2 regions of the Methyloferula stellata AR4 genome follow, and region 2 is predicted to be linked to the other one. Evidence: riboswitches for the same ligand, from Rfam matches in the RefSeq annotation. Region 2 holds a riboswitch; the other holds the start of a gene.
The links. Region 2 has a riboswitch for cobalamin ahead of A3OQ_RS0111135 (HoxN/HupN/NixA family nickel/cobalt transporter). Riboswitches for the same ligand answer to the same signal wherever they lie in the genome.

Region 1: linked by a shared signal. The riboswitch ahead of A3OQ_RS0101930 (CbtB domain-containing protein) and the one ahead of A3OQ_RS0111135 (HoxN/HupN/NixA family nickel/cobalt transporter) in region 2 are both predicted to bind cobalamin.

The regions. Positions count from the first base shown of each region.
Region 1 is NZ_ARWA01000001.1:379,085-384,665, forward strand. It holds gene poxB (ubiquinone-dependent pyruvate dehydrogenase) at 1-405, opposite strand, end outside; gene cobO (cob(I)yrinic acid a,c-diamide adenosyltransferase) at 666-1,277, shown strand; cobalamin riboswitch at 1,333-1,542, shown strand; gene A3OQ_RS0101930 (CbtB domain-containing protein) at 1,576-1,773, shown strand; gene A3OQ_RS0101935 (CbtA family protein) at 1,841-2,575, shown strand; gene cobW (cobalamin biosynthesis protein CobW) at 2,572-3,606, shown strand; gene cobN (cobaltochelatase subunit CobN) at 3,631-5,581, shown strand, end outside.
Region 2 is NZ_ARWA01000001.1:2,280,763-2,286,343, forward strand. It holds gene A3OQ_RS0111130 (M20/M25/M40 family metallo-hydrolase) at 1-154, opposite strand, end outside; gene A3OQ_RS0111135 (HoxN/HupN/NixA family nickel/cobalt transporter) at 256-1,320, opposite strand; cobalamin riboswitch at 1,408-1,604, opposite strand; gene A3OQ_RS0111140 (inorganic phosphate transporter) at 1,790-3,400, opposite strand; gene A3OQ_RS0111145 (DUF1491 family protein) at 3,483-3,830, shown strand; gene A3OQ_RS0111150 (hypothetical protein) at 4,074-4,265, shown strand; gene A3OQ_RS0111155 (hypothetical protein) at 4,308-5,581, opposite strand, start outside.

The sequences.
Region 1 (5,581 bases), 1.9 Mb from region 2:
CTGACTCGGGCTGGAGATCAGCTCGCAATAATGGCTGCATTCCTTGAACAGGTTTTCGGGATGGGTTTCCTGAAAATAGCCGGAGCCGATCTCGGCGGAGGGAATATGCGCGGCGATCGCCAGCACCGGCACGCGGGAGCGGTGACAATCGAAGAGCCCGTTGATGAGATGGAGATTGCCGGGACCGCAGCTTCCGGCACAGACGGCAAGCGAGCCTGTCAGATGCGCTTCGGCACTCGCAGCGAAGGCTGCGACTTCCTCGTGCCGGACATGCAGCCATTGAATCTTGCCTTGGCGGCGGATGGCATCGGTGAACCCGTTCAGGCTATCGCCGACGATGCCGTAGATGCGCTGAACGCCAGCGGCCGCGAGGACCTCGGCGAATTGATCAGCAACCGTCTTCATGCTTATGCTCCTTCACTCCCGCGCGACGCTCGGGCGCGGCTGAGGAAGAGATAGAGCGCTGAGCGGCAATGCGAAGCCTTGGCCGTTGAGTTTTGGCCGTTGCGTTTTGGCGCTTGAGTTCTTGAGAGCCGATCCGGCCGAAACGCGCGGTCCTGGCCGCTGCGGCGCCGGCGCCCCACCGGGATGGAACGGCTTTGCCTCAAATGTGCTAGATGTCGCACAACAGGCTGCCGTCAGGCGGCGATTTCACGCGAGACGCGATGACCGACAGCGACGCCGACGCAAGGCACAAAGAAAAAATGATTAAGCGCAAGGCGTTGCAAGATGCCGAAGTCGCGTCGAAGACGATTGCCGAAAAGGGCCTGCTGATCGTCAACACTGGTACGGGCAAAGGCAAGTCGACGGCCGCCTTCGGCCTTGTTCTGCGCGCGCTCGGACATGGGTTTCGCGTCGGCATCGTGCAATTCATCAAGGGCGCTTGGGAAACCGGCGAGCGTACCGCTCTGGCGCGCTTTCCCGATCTCATTTCCTGGCACACGATGGGCGAGGGCTTCACCTGGGAGACGCAAGACCGCGCCCGCGATGTCGCCGCGGCGCAAAAAGCCTGGGCCAAGGCGCGCGAGTTGATGGACGATCCATCCATCAAGCTTCTCGTTCTCGACGAATTGAACATCGCGCTACGCTACGATTATCTGGCCCTGGCCGATGTCCTGGCCGCGCTCGAAACGCGCAGGCCGGATCTGCATGTCATCGTCACCGGACGCAATGCGAAGCCGGAGCTTCTCGCCATCGCCGATCTCGTGACCGAGATGGGGCTCGTCAAACATCATTTTCAGGCAGGCGTGAAGGCGCAGGCCGGAATCGAGTTCTGATCCGTGCCTCTGGAGCGGGCCGCCCCAAAGATTGACTTCCGCGGTCGCCGCGCCCACAATTCGATCATACGATGGTCCTTCATTCAGAAGGTGAAAAGGGAATGCGGCCGGATCGGTCCCCAAGACCGGTGCGGACAATCCGTAGCTGCCCCCGCAACTGTGAACGGGAAGTCGGATACGAAAGCCACTGGTCTTAAGAGACTGGGAAGGTCGTATGCGATGTCGATCCGTGAGCCAGGAGACCTGCCATCGAGCCCTATAACCCTGAGACTGCCGGTGGGGCGGGACGGAGGATCGTATGAACACCCAAAACCAAAGCCTGGATCAAACACTTGCCGCTGCGGCGCCCGCCGCCCGTATCGAGGTTTTGAAAGCCGCCCTTGTGGCTTTTGTCGCCGGGAGCGCGCTCGTCTACGCCATGGGCTTCGCCCATCCGAGCCTTCTTCACAATGCGGCGCATGATTGGCGCCACGGCATGAACTTCCCCTGCCATTAGGTGCATGATTCTGAAAAGTTACAGACTTTTCGGACCAAGATCATGCGCCGGAAATCGAGGGGCTCTCATGTTGAAGCGCGTTTTTTCGACCGGCTTGCTGGCCGGCCTCGTCGCAGGCTTGGCCCTTGCCATCCTGCAACATTTCATCACCGTCCCGCTGATTCTGACGGCCGAGGTCTATGAAACAGCGGCCGAAGCCGCCGCGACACCGGCGGTACATGATCATGGCGCCGGCGATCATCATCACGATCATGCCGCACAGGACCAGCCGAAAGAATGGTCGCCCGCCGACGGGCTCGAACGGACTCTCTCGACCTCCGTCGCGACCATCGTCACCGCCATCGGCTTCGCGCTGATTCTGCTCGCCGCCATGCTGCTGGCGGGCGAAGAGATCACGCCCATGCGCGCTTTGGCCTGGGCCGCCTGCGGCTTCGCGGCGACTGGCCTTGCGACAGGGTTGGGCCTTGCGCCGGAATTGCCGGGCAGTGCCGGCGCGGCGCTTGAGTCACGGCAGATCTGGTGGATCGCGACCGCCTTCGCAACGGCGCTCGGACTCTATCTCATGTTCCGCGCGACGCCACTCTGGGCGCGGCTCGGCGGCTTGGTCCTCGTGCTTCTGCCGCATGCGATCGGCGCGCCGCATGCGCATAATTATGTCAGCACGGCCCCTGCCGAACTCGCGGCGCAATTCACGGCCTCTTCGCTTGTCGTCCATGCCGCGCTCTGGGTGATCGTTGGCGTCAGCGTCGGATATTTCTGGATGCGCATGGGCTCGCCTGCCGAAATGGAAGCGAGCCGATGAACACATTCTCCAAGATTCCCGTCACGATCGTCACCGGCTTTCTCGGCGCCGGCAAGACGACGCTCATCCGCCATGTGCTCGAACATGCGAAGGGCCGCAGGCTCGCGCTCATCGTCAATGAATTCGGCGACATCGGCGTCGATGGCGAGATTTTGCGCGCCTGCGGAATCGAAAGCTGTTCGGAAGAAAATATCGTCGAACTCGCCAATGGCTGCCTCTGCTGCACCGTGGCGGATGATTTTCTGCCTGCGATCGAAGCGCTCATTTCGCATGAGAAACGCCCCGAACATATTATCGTCGAGACGAGCGGGCTCGCCTTGCCGAAGCCGCTGGTCAAGGCTTTCGACTGGCCGAGCGTAAGAGCCCGGCTGACGGTCGATGGTGTCATCGCCGTCGTCGATGGCGCCGCCGTGGCGGCCGGGCGCTTCGCCGATGACCCCGCTGCCGTGCTGGCGCAGCGCGAAGCCGATCAGGCCGTCGATCACGACAACCCGCTCGAAGAGGTCTACGAAGATCAATTGCTCTGCGCCGATCTCGTCGTCTTGAACAAGGCCGACCTTTTGGACGAGGCGACGCAGACAAAGGTCCTCGCCGAGATCACGGCCAGCCTGCCGCGCGCGGTCAAAATCGTGCCGACTCGCGACGGCGTGATCGATCCCGCGGTTCTGCTCGGCCTCATGGCCGCGGCGGAAGACGACCTCGCCAATCGTCCCTCACATCACGACACCGAGACGGAGCACGACCATGACGATTTCGATTCTTTCGTCGTCGACATAGGCGCGACGCGAGACCCGGATGCTTTGCTGGCGCAACTTCAGACAATCGTCGCGGCGCATGATATTTTGCGCATCAAGGGCTTTGTCGAAGTCATGGGCAAACCCATGCGGCTTCTGGTGCAGGGTGTCGGCGCGCGCTTTCGCTCGCATTTCGATCGCGCCTGGGCGCAGGGCGAGCCACGCCGCAGCCGTCTCGTCGTCATCGGCGAAAAGGGCCTCGATCGCGCCGCCATTTTGCGCGCGCTCGCGGCTTGACCGCAGGGAGGATGAGGACACCGGATGCATATCCTGGCCGAACAGATCAGATCGCTGGACGAAAACGTCCCGGCGGTCGATCTTGGCCAGACGCCCGCCGAAATCGTGTTTCTGTCTTTTACCGATTCCGATCTGTCGCTGGCGGCGATGGTTCATACGCAGATGGATCATGGGTCCCCTTTCCCTCACCCTGAGGAGCCGCCATCGATTTCGGATTTATCCGAAATCGACATCATTGATGTTGAAGTCGCGCAAGCGCGACTTCAATTGGCGGCGTCTCGAAGGGCGAGGGAAAGCGAAAAGCAAATTGAACCCGCTGTTTTCAAGGTCCCCTCGCGCTTCGAGACGGCTGCTGCACAGCCTCCTCAGCATGAGGGGAATTCTCCTCCCATCGACGTGCAAAAACCGACGCTTCGCCTCGCCAGCCTTGGCGCTCTGCAGCATCCGTTTTCGGTCGATCTTTATCTTGAACAAGTGGCAAAGCACGCGAGCTTCGTGCTCGTGCGCTGTCTCGGCGGCCTCGATTATTGGCGCTATGGCATAGACGAATTGAGCCTGGCCGCGAAGCGCCACGGCTTCGATCTCGCGGTGGTCCCGGGCGATGCCATGGAAGATCCACGGCTCGACGCGGCTTCAACTTTGGATATCGCGGATCTGCGGCGCATCTGGGCCTGGTTTCAGGCGGGCGGCCCGGACAATATGGAAGCCTTGTTCGGCTGGCTTTCGACACGGCTCGGGCGCCCTGCCGAATGGCGCGAGTCTGCCGAAGTTCCGGCCTTCGGCATCTGGTATCGCGCGGCGCACGGCCGAGACGACAACAAGCCCCGCGCACTCATCGTCTTCTATCGTGCCTTTCACCTCGCAGGCGATACGGCACCCATAGCCGCCTTGCGCGACGCTTTATGCGAACGCGGCTTCGAGGTCACGGCGGTTTATGTAACGAGTCTCAAAGACGCCGCCGTCATCGAACCGCTTGCGCATCTGATCGGGGAATTCCGGCCTGACGTTATCCTCAACACGACTGGCTTTTCGAGCCGCAAGGACGCGGGCGGCTCCGTGCTCGATGGCGCAGACGCGCCGGTCATTCAGGCCATACTCGCGACAAGCTTTCGCGAGGCCTGGTACCAAAGCCTGCGCGGGCTCGGCGCCGCCGATCTTGCCATGAATGTCGTGCTGCCCGAAGTCGACGGGCGCATCATCGGGCCGGCGATTTCTTTTAAGGCCGATGGCGCTCGCACGGAGGCTCAGGAGTTCACGCCGGTCTTTCATCGCCCCGAAACGGAGTCCATTGCCCGCGTAGCCGATCTCGCTGCCGCCTGGGCAAGGTTGCGGAAGCTGCCGCGCAACGAAAAGACGATCGCACTTGTGCTCTCGGAATATCCCGCGAAAGGCGGACGCACAGGCTATGCGGTCGGCCTCGATGGCCCCGCAAGCCTCGCATCCATTACCGAGGATTTACGCGATGCCGGGTTCGACATCGGGCCGCTCGGAGCCGCCCCGGATTTGATCGCAGCGCTCGAAAGCCAATCGACGATCGCTCTTCCTGTCGCGACTTATCTCGATCTCTTTCAATGTCTGCCGGCCGCGTTTTGCGAGGCCGTGACCAAAGCCTGGGGCGAGCCGGCGGATGATCCCGCCGTGCATGAGGGAAGCTTTCGCTTCAAAGCCATCGCTTCAGGCAAACTCATTCTTGCCGTTCAGCCGGATCGCGGGCGCCGCACGAACCGCGGCAGCGATTATCACGATCCCAACATGCCGCCACGCCATGCCTATGTCGCCTTCTATCTGTGGCTCCGCCAAATCGTGCGGATCGATGCCATGATTCATCTCGGCACGCATGGCACGCTCGAATGGCTGCCGGGCAAGGCCGTCGCTCTTTCGGAGACCTGCGCGCCTGCCGCTCTCCTTGGTGCCGTGCCCGTGATCTATCCTTTCATCGTGAATAATCCCGGCGAGGCGACGCAAGCCAAGCGAA
Region 2 (5,581 bases):
ATTCGCCCGCGACCCATAGGGCGGCCTCGGCGCAATCGGCCTTGAAGGCAGGGTCCGTCGAGACCGATTTGATGGAGATCAGCTTGAAGAGGCGGCCCAGGGAAGCATCGAGATTGGCGTCGATCTTGGCGAGGACTTTATCGAGCGAGGCCATGGGCGATCTCCTTGATTTTTGTGACGGATGGATATGCTAGCCCGTATTTAGCCAGGCTGGCGGAGACCGCAAGTGCCAGATGCGATCGTTGTCGGCCTCCCTTAGGGCGTGCCGATCCCGACACGCAGTTCGTCATATTTTTTGATCCGATAGATCAGCACCGAGGCAAGCCAGCTCAGGATGAAAATGCCGATGATGATATAGCCGAGCAGTCCGAAATTCTCATTGAGAGCGCCGATGAAGTCCCAGAAAGGACCTTCCATTTTGAATTGGTCTCCGACCAGTCCAAGCGTCTCGATGCCGCCGATCATAAGTGCGACGATCACGGAAACGGCGGTAATCGTCATGTTGTAATAAAGCTTGCGAATGGGCTTGTCGAAAGCCCAACCGTAAGCGCCAAGCATGAGCACGCCGTCCGTTGTATCGACCGCTGACATGCCGGCTGTGAAAAGTGCCGGAAACACCATGATCGTACCGAACGACACGCCGTTGGTCGCCTGTGCGCTGGAAATGCCAAATAACGCAACCTCGGTCGCGGTGTCGAAACCAAGCCCGAACAGGAAACCGATGAGCAGCAAGTGCCAGCTTTGGGTCACAAACCCGAAGAGAGGACGGAAGATGCGGGCGAGAAAACCCCGGTTATTGAGCAGAAGGTCTAAATCATCCGCCACAAAGGGCTTGCCCCGTTTCACGGCCTGGAATGTGCGATGGACTGCGATCAGCACCACGATGTTCATGAGGGCTATGGCAAATAGGAATAGCGCCGACGCGCTGGTGCTGATGATACTGCCGAACGCCTTCATAGAGTCAAAATGCGAGCTGACTGCCGACGCGGCCAACGCAACCCCGACCGACATAAGAACAACGACGGCCGCGTGGCCGAGCGAGAAGAAAAAGCCCACGCCGACCGGCTTTTCGCCTTGCTGCATCAGCTTACGCGTGACGTTGTCGATCGCCGCGATATGATCGGCATCGACCGCATGCCGCAGACCGAACGTATAGGCGAGTAACGCCGTGCCGAGCAGCAAGGGATGCTGATGCAGAACAACAAATGCCCAGAGCCAAGCAAGAACATTGGCGCCGATCAAGACAACATAGATGACAATCAATCTACGGCGCAGATCAGCGTCGCCTTCGTTCAGAATACGGGTCACAAATCCAGGCATGACACCCTCGCATGCTGTTGGAGAAAACAGCGCGATCGCGGGTGACGCCGCAAAAACCATGGACCATCGGTACACCTCCGCCCGAGATCGGCTGCACGGGTGATGGCAGGTCTCCTGACTCACGGGTCTCTGACGGATGCCGATCTTCCCGGTTTGCCCAGTGATCATAGGCTGGCATCGATCTCGCCGCTTACAGTTGCGGGGGCAGTCACGGATTGAGGCATTTCTGCCAGCACCGTGTTCCCTTTTGATCCCCGAAGGGAACCATCGCGGGGACTCCTAGCGAAGCGCGCAGCTTTTGGCAATTGAGATCAGAGGCGTCTGCGCGAACGAAAAAGGCGCAATGGCCGGTTCGGCAATCACGAATCATGATCGGTATGATGGTCCAACCCCGATGGGTCGCGGCGAAGAAGAAGAAAAAGCCGGGCTCGTTGAGCCCGGCTTTAAATTTTTCGTTCCGGTCAAGAAATCAGAACAGGTGGCGGAAGATGAAGAACAAGCCGCCCGAGAGCATGATGGCGCAGGGCAGGGTCAAAACCCAGGCGGTCGCGATGCTCATGAGCGTCGAGACTTGAAGGCCCGAGCCGTTTGCCATCATCGTGCCGGCGACGCCCGACGACAGAACGTGGGTGGTCGAGACAGGGAGGCCGAATCCATCAGCCAAGCCGATGGTTCCTGCCGCGACGAGTTCGGCGGCGGCGCCCTGGCCATAGGTCAGATGCGTTTTGCCGATCTTTTCGCCGACGGTGACGACGATCCGCTTCCAGCCGATCATCGTGCCGAGACCGAGCGCGAGAGCGACGGCGACCTTCACCCAGGTCGGGATGAATTTCGTCGAGGAGTCGAGCTCTTTCTTATAGGCATTCAGCGCTTTGACGTCGTCGGCGGAGAGATCCGCTTGCTTGTCCTTCGCGAGGAAGCGCAGGGCTTCCGAGGTCAGGTACATGTCGTTACGCGTATTGCCGACGGCGGCTGCCGGGATTTTGGCAAGCGAGCCATAGGTGCTGACTTGGGTCGAAATATCGCGGATCAAAGCGGCGAGCGACGGATAGGTGCCCTCGTCGATATGATGGCGGGTGATATAGCCGGTCACGGCCGGACGCGGATCGCCGATGACATTGTACCCGGCGGCCTTGGCGTCGACGACCTTCGAGGCCGCGAGCGAGGTTTCCGTGAAAGCCGCGACATGCGATTCGGGCAGAGCCCGGTTCAGCGCATAGGCGGTCGGCACCGTGCCGATCAGGATGAGCATGATGAGGCCCATGCCCTTCTGACCGTCGTTGGATCCGTGGAAGAACGAAACCAAGGTACACGTCAAAACCAGAAGGCCACGGATCCAGAGCGGAGGAGCCCCAGTCGCTTTAGGTTCTTGATAAAGTTCAGGCTTGCGGACAAGGAACTTCATGACCAGGAGCAAGAGAGCAGAAGCGCAGAAACCGAAGAGCGGCGACAAAAGCAGCGCATAACCGATTTCGGTCGCCTTGCCCCAGTCGACGCCCGAGGTGCCGTCGCGGCCGCGCATCAGGGCATTGGCAACGCCGACGCCGATGATCGAGCCGATCAGAGTGTGCGAGCTCGATGCCGGCAGGCCGAGCCACCAGGTGCCGAGGTTCCAGATGATCGCGGCGATCAACATGGCAAAGACCATGGCGAAGCCTGCTTCCGAGCCGACCTGGAGGATCAGTTCGACCGGCAGAAGCGAGACGATGCCGAAGGCCACCGCGCCCGTCGAGGTCAAGACCCCGAGGAAGTTGAAGAAGCCCGACCAGACGACCGCGACTTCCGGTACGAGCGAGTGCGTGTAGATGACGGTCGCGACGGCATTGGCGGTGTCGTGGAAGCCGTTGACGAATTCGAAGCCCAAGGCGATCAAGAGGGCGACGCCCAAGAGCAGGAAGGGCAGGATGGTCGTGACCGTCGTGCCGACCGTGGAGATATCCGCATAGATGCTATAGGCTGTGAAAAACAACCCAAGCGCAACGATGGCCATATAGATGAGGACGCTTTTGATCCCCATCGGTCTATTGAGATTAGGTTTATGACTCGGTTCTGTCAGGTCAGCAGATGTAATGGATGTCATGGAAAATGCCCCCGGAATGGCTGCGGCAGACTCCAAGCGAGTGTAGGTGACACCCGTATGACAATGACCGATAAAGTGGTAAATGAGCACGGCTAGGCTACGTAGCGATATCTGGGTTTCGGCCTATTTGCGGCGATGCGCGGTCGAGGGCGCCTTCGCGGTTTTGCGCCGCCGCGGCGCCGCCGAGGCAGGCGCTATTTTCATCAAAATTGATCTGCTTGATGGCACGGCGCTTTTGTTCGGGCCGGCGCCGCAGAGCGAACTCAAGGACGGTGAAGACCGACTATTTTCCGCGTTGCACAAAGATGCGCGGATCGAGCCGGGCGAAGCCGAGAAACGTCTCGCTCGTGAAATCAACTTCGATCCCGATCTTTGGATCGTCGAGGTCGAGGACCGGCAGGGCCGATCGTTTCTCGACCTGGCCTCCTGAAACGCTGGTCGTGCAGCCAACCGAAAAACCACACAGCGGAAACTTCGCTCAGATCACGATGGTTTTGGATCGAACGATCCAAAACCATGAACGTGATCGATTCTAAAGACTTAGAGGGGGATGCGGGCGCAAAACCGCTTCACACTTTTGCTCATCCCGCTCTGGAAATTGACGCATCATTAACCATGAGATGTCGAGATTAAGCCTGCCTGGAAGAATCAGGCCGGCAATCCGGACGGCGACATGGGCGAACTTCTTGCGTTCCACCAAAATAAAACCGCGCAGCAGCGGCGACGTGAGCAACCGTCAGGCGACGCCGAGATCATTCTGTTTCCCGGCGTGCGCTATATGCGGATGAGTGAGCCGGCGAAGCCGCCGAAACGGGTTTCCCGCCGTCCCGCAAGGCGGCGGCCCGACACAGAGAAAGTCTCGTAGCGGACCCATTTGGTTCGCAATGACCGTTCTTCCGGTCGCGGCCTATGGTTGCTTCAGCGGAGCGCCATCGGAGCCGGGCGTGCCGAATATCGATACAAAACCCGTCCCCCGCTTTTGCGCTTCGGTCCAGGCGCTCAACTGGTCGCAAAGAGAAGGACGCGGCGGGCTCGCATCCTTGGCGCAGCGCAGCGACACGAAATTCTGCAGACCCATAGAAAGCTGCAGCGAATAATCGGCCGAATAGAGCTGGCTATCGCTGAAGACGGCACCGCCGGGCACATTGCCGAAATACATCATGCGCAGGCTCTGCGCTGCTTCCGGGTGTTTCTGCGCATCGAGTTTCAGCACGCCCGCATTGGGTGAGAATTCGGCAAGGATCGGCACGCTCGGAAAGCCTGCCGTCTGATGGCAGCCCATGCAGGAGCTTTTGGGATTGTCGACGGGCCCAGCGAGGCGTCCGCCAAATCCGAGATGGTTGAAACTGAGCGGCGGCGTCGCGAGATCCTTCACCGCTTGGCGATTAATCCATTGCTCCGTCAATTTGTCGTAGTCGCAAGGCCCGTCCGCCGAGGCGCAGGTCTCGGCGAAGGTCACTGTCGGATTATTGCCCCATTGGAGGCCGAGCGGCACCATGCGCTTCCACGGCGTATCGCCCTTCGCATTGCCGTTATAGCCATAGGTGCCGAGAAGCCAGCCTGTGGTGCTGCGGTTGTCGCGCACCTGGAGGTCGATCTGGATGAGACGGACTTTGCCGAGCTTGCGTTCGAAACGCGAAAACGGCCCTGCATTGCGGAAGGGCGGGCTCTTATTGGCGTAAATATCCGCGTCCCATTCAAAGGCGCCTTTGACGGTCGGCAGTTCCGTCTCGTTCGCCGTCGAGAAGAGGAGCTTGATCACATAAGATCCATCCGGCATGGAGTTGAGCGCCGTGGGATCGGGGTTCAGCGCCGCCGGTTTAGGATCGTCGGGATCGCAATAGACCTGCCCGATGCTGAACGCATAGCGGTCGTTGACATAGGCTTGCGCCCAGGTATCGACGAATTCGGCTTGCGCTTCGCCGAACGTATTGCCGGCGGAATCGAATTCATGGGTGAGGCCGTGCACGAATTCGCGCCCGTCCGTGCCCGGCCAATCCGTGGCGACTTCCGTGTTCCAGTCCATCCATGGCATTCCGTACCATTTCCGGAGCTTGTTATCCTGGACGTAGAAATCGACTTCTATATTGCCTTCGAGGCCATATTGGAGAAGCGCCTGAAGATAGGCTTCTGGATCGACCGGACCGCCGTTCTTGAACGCGATCTTCTCCCAAGGATAGG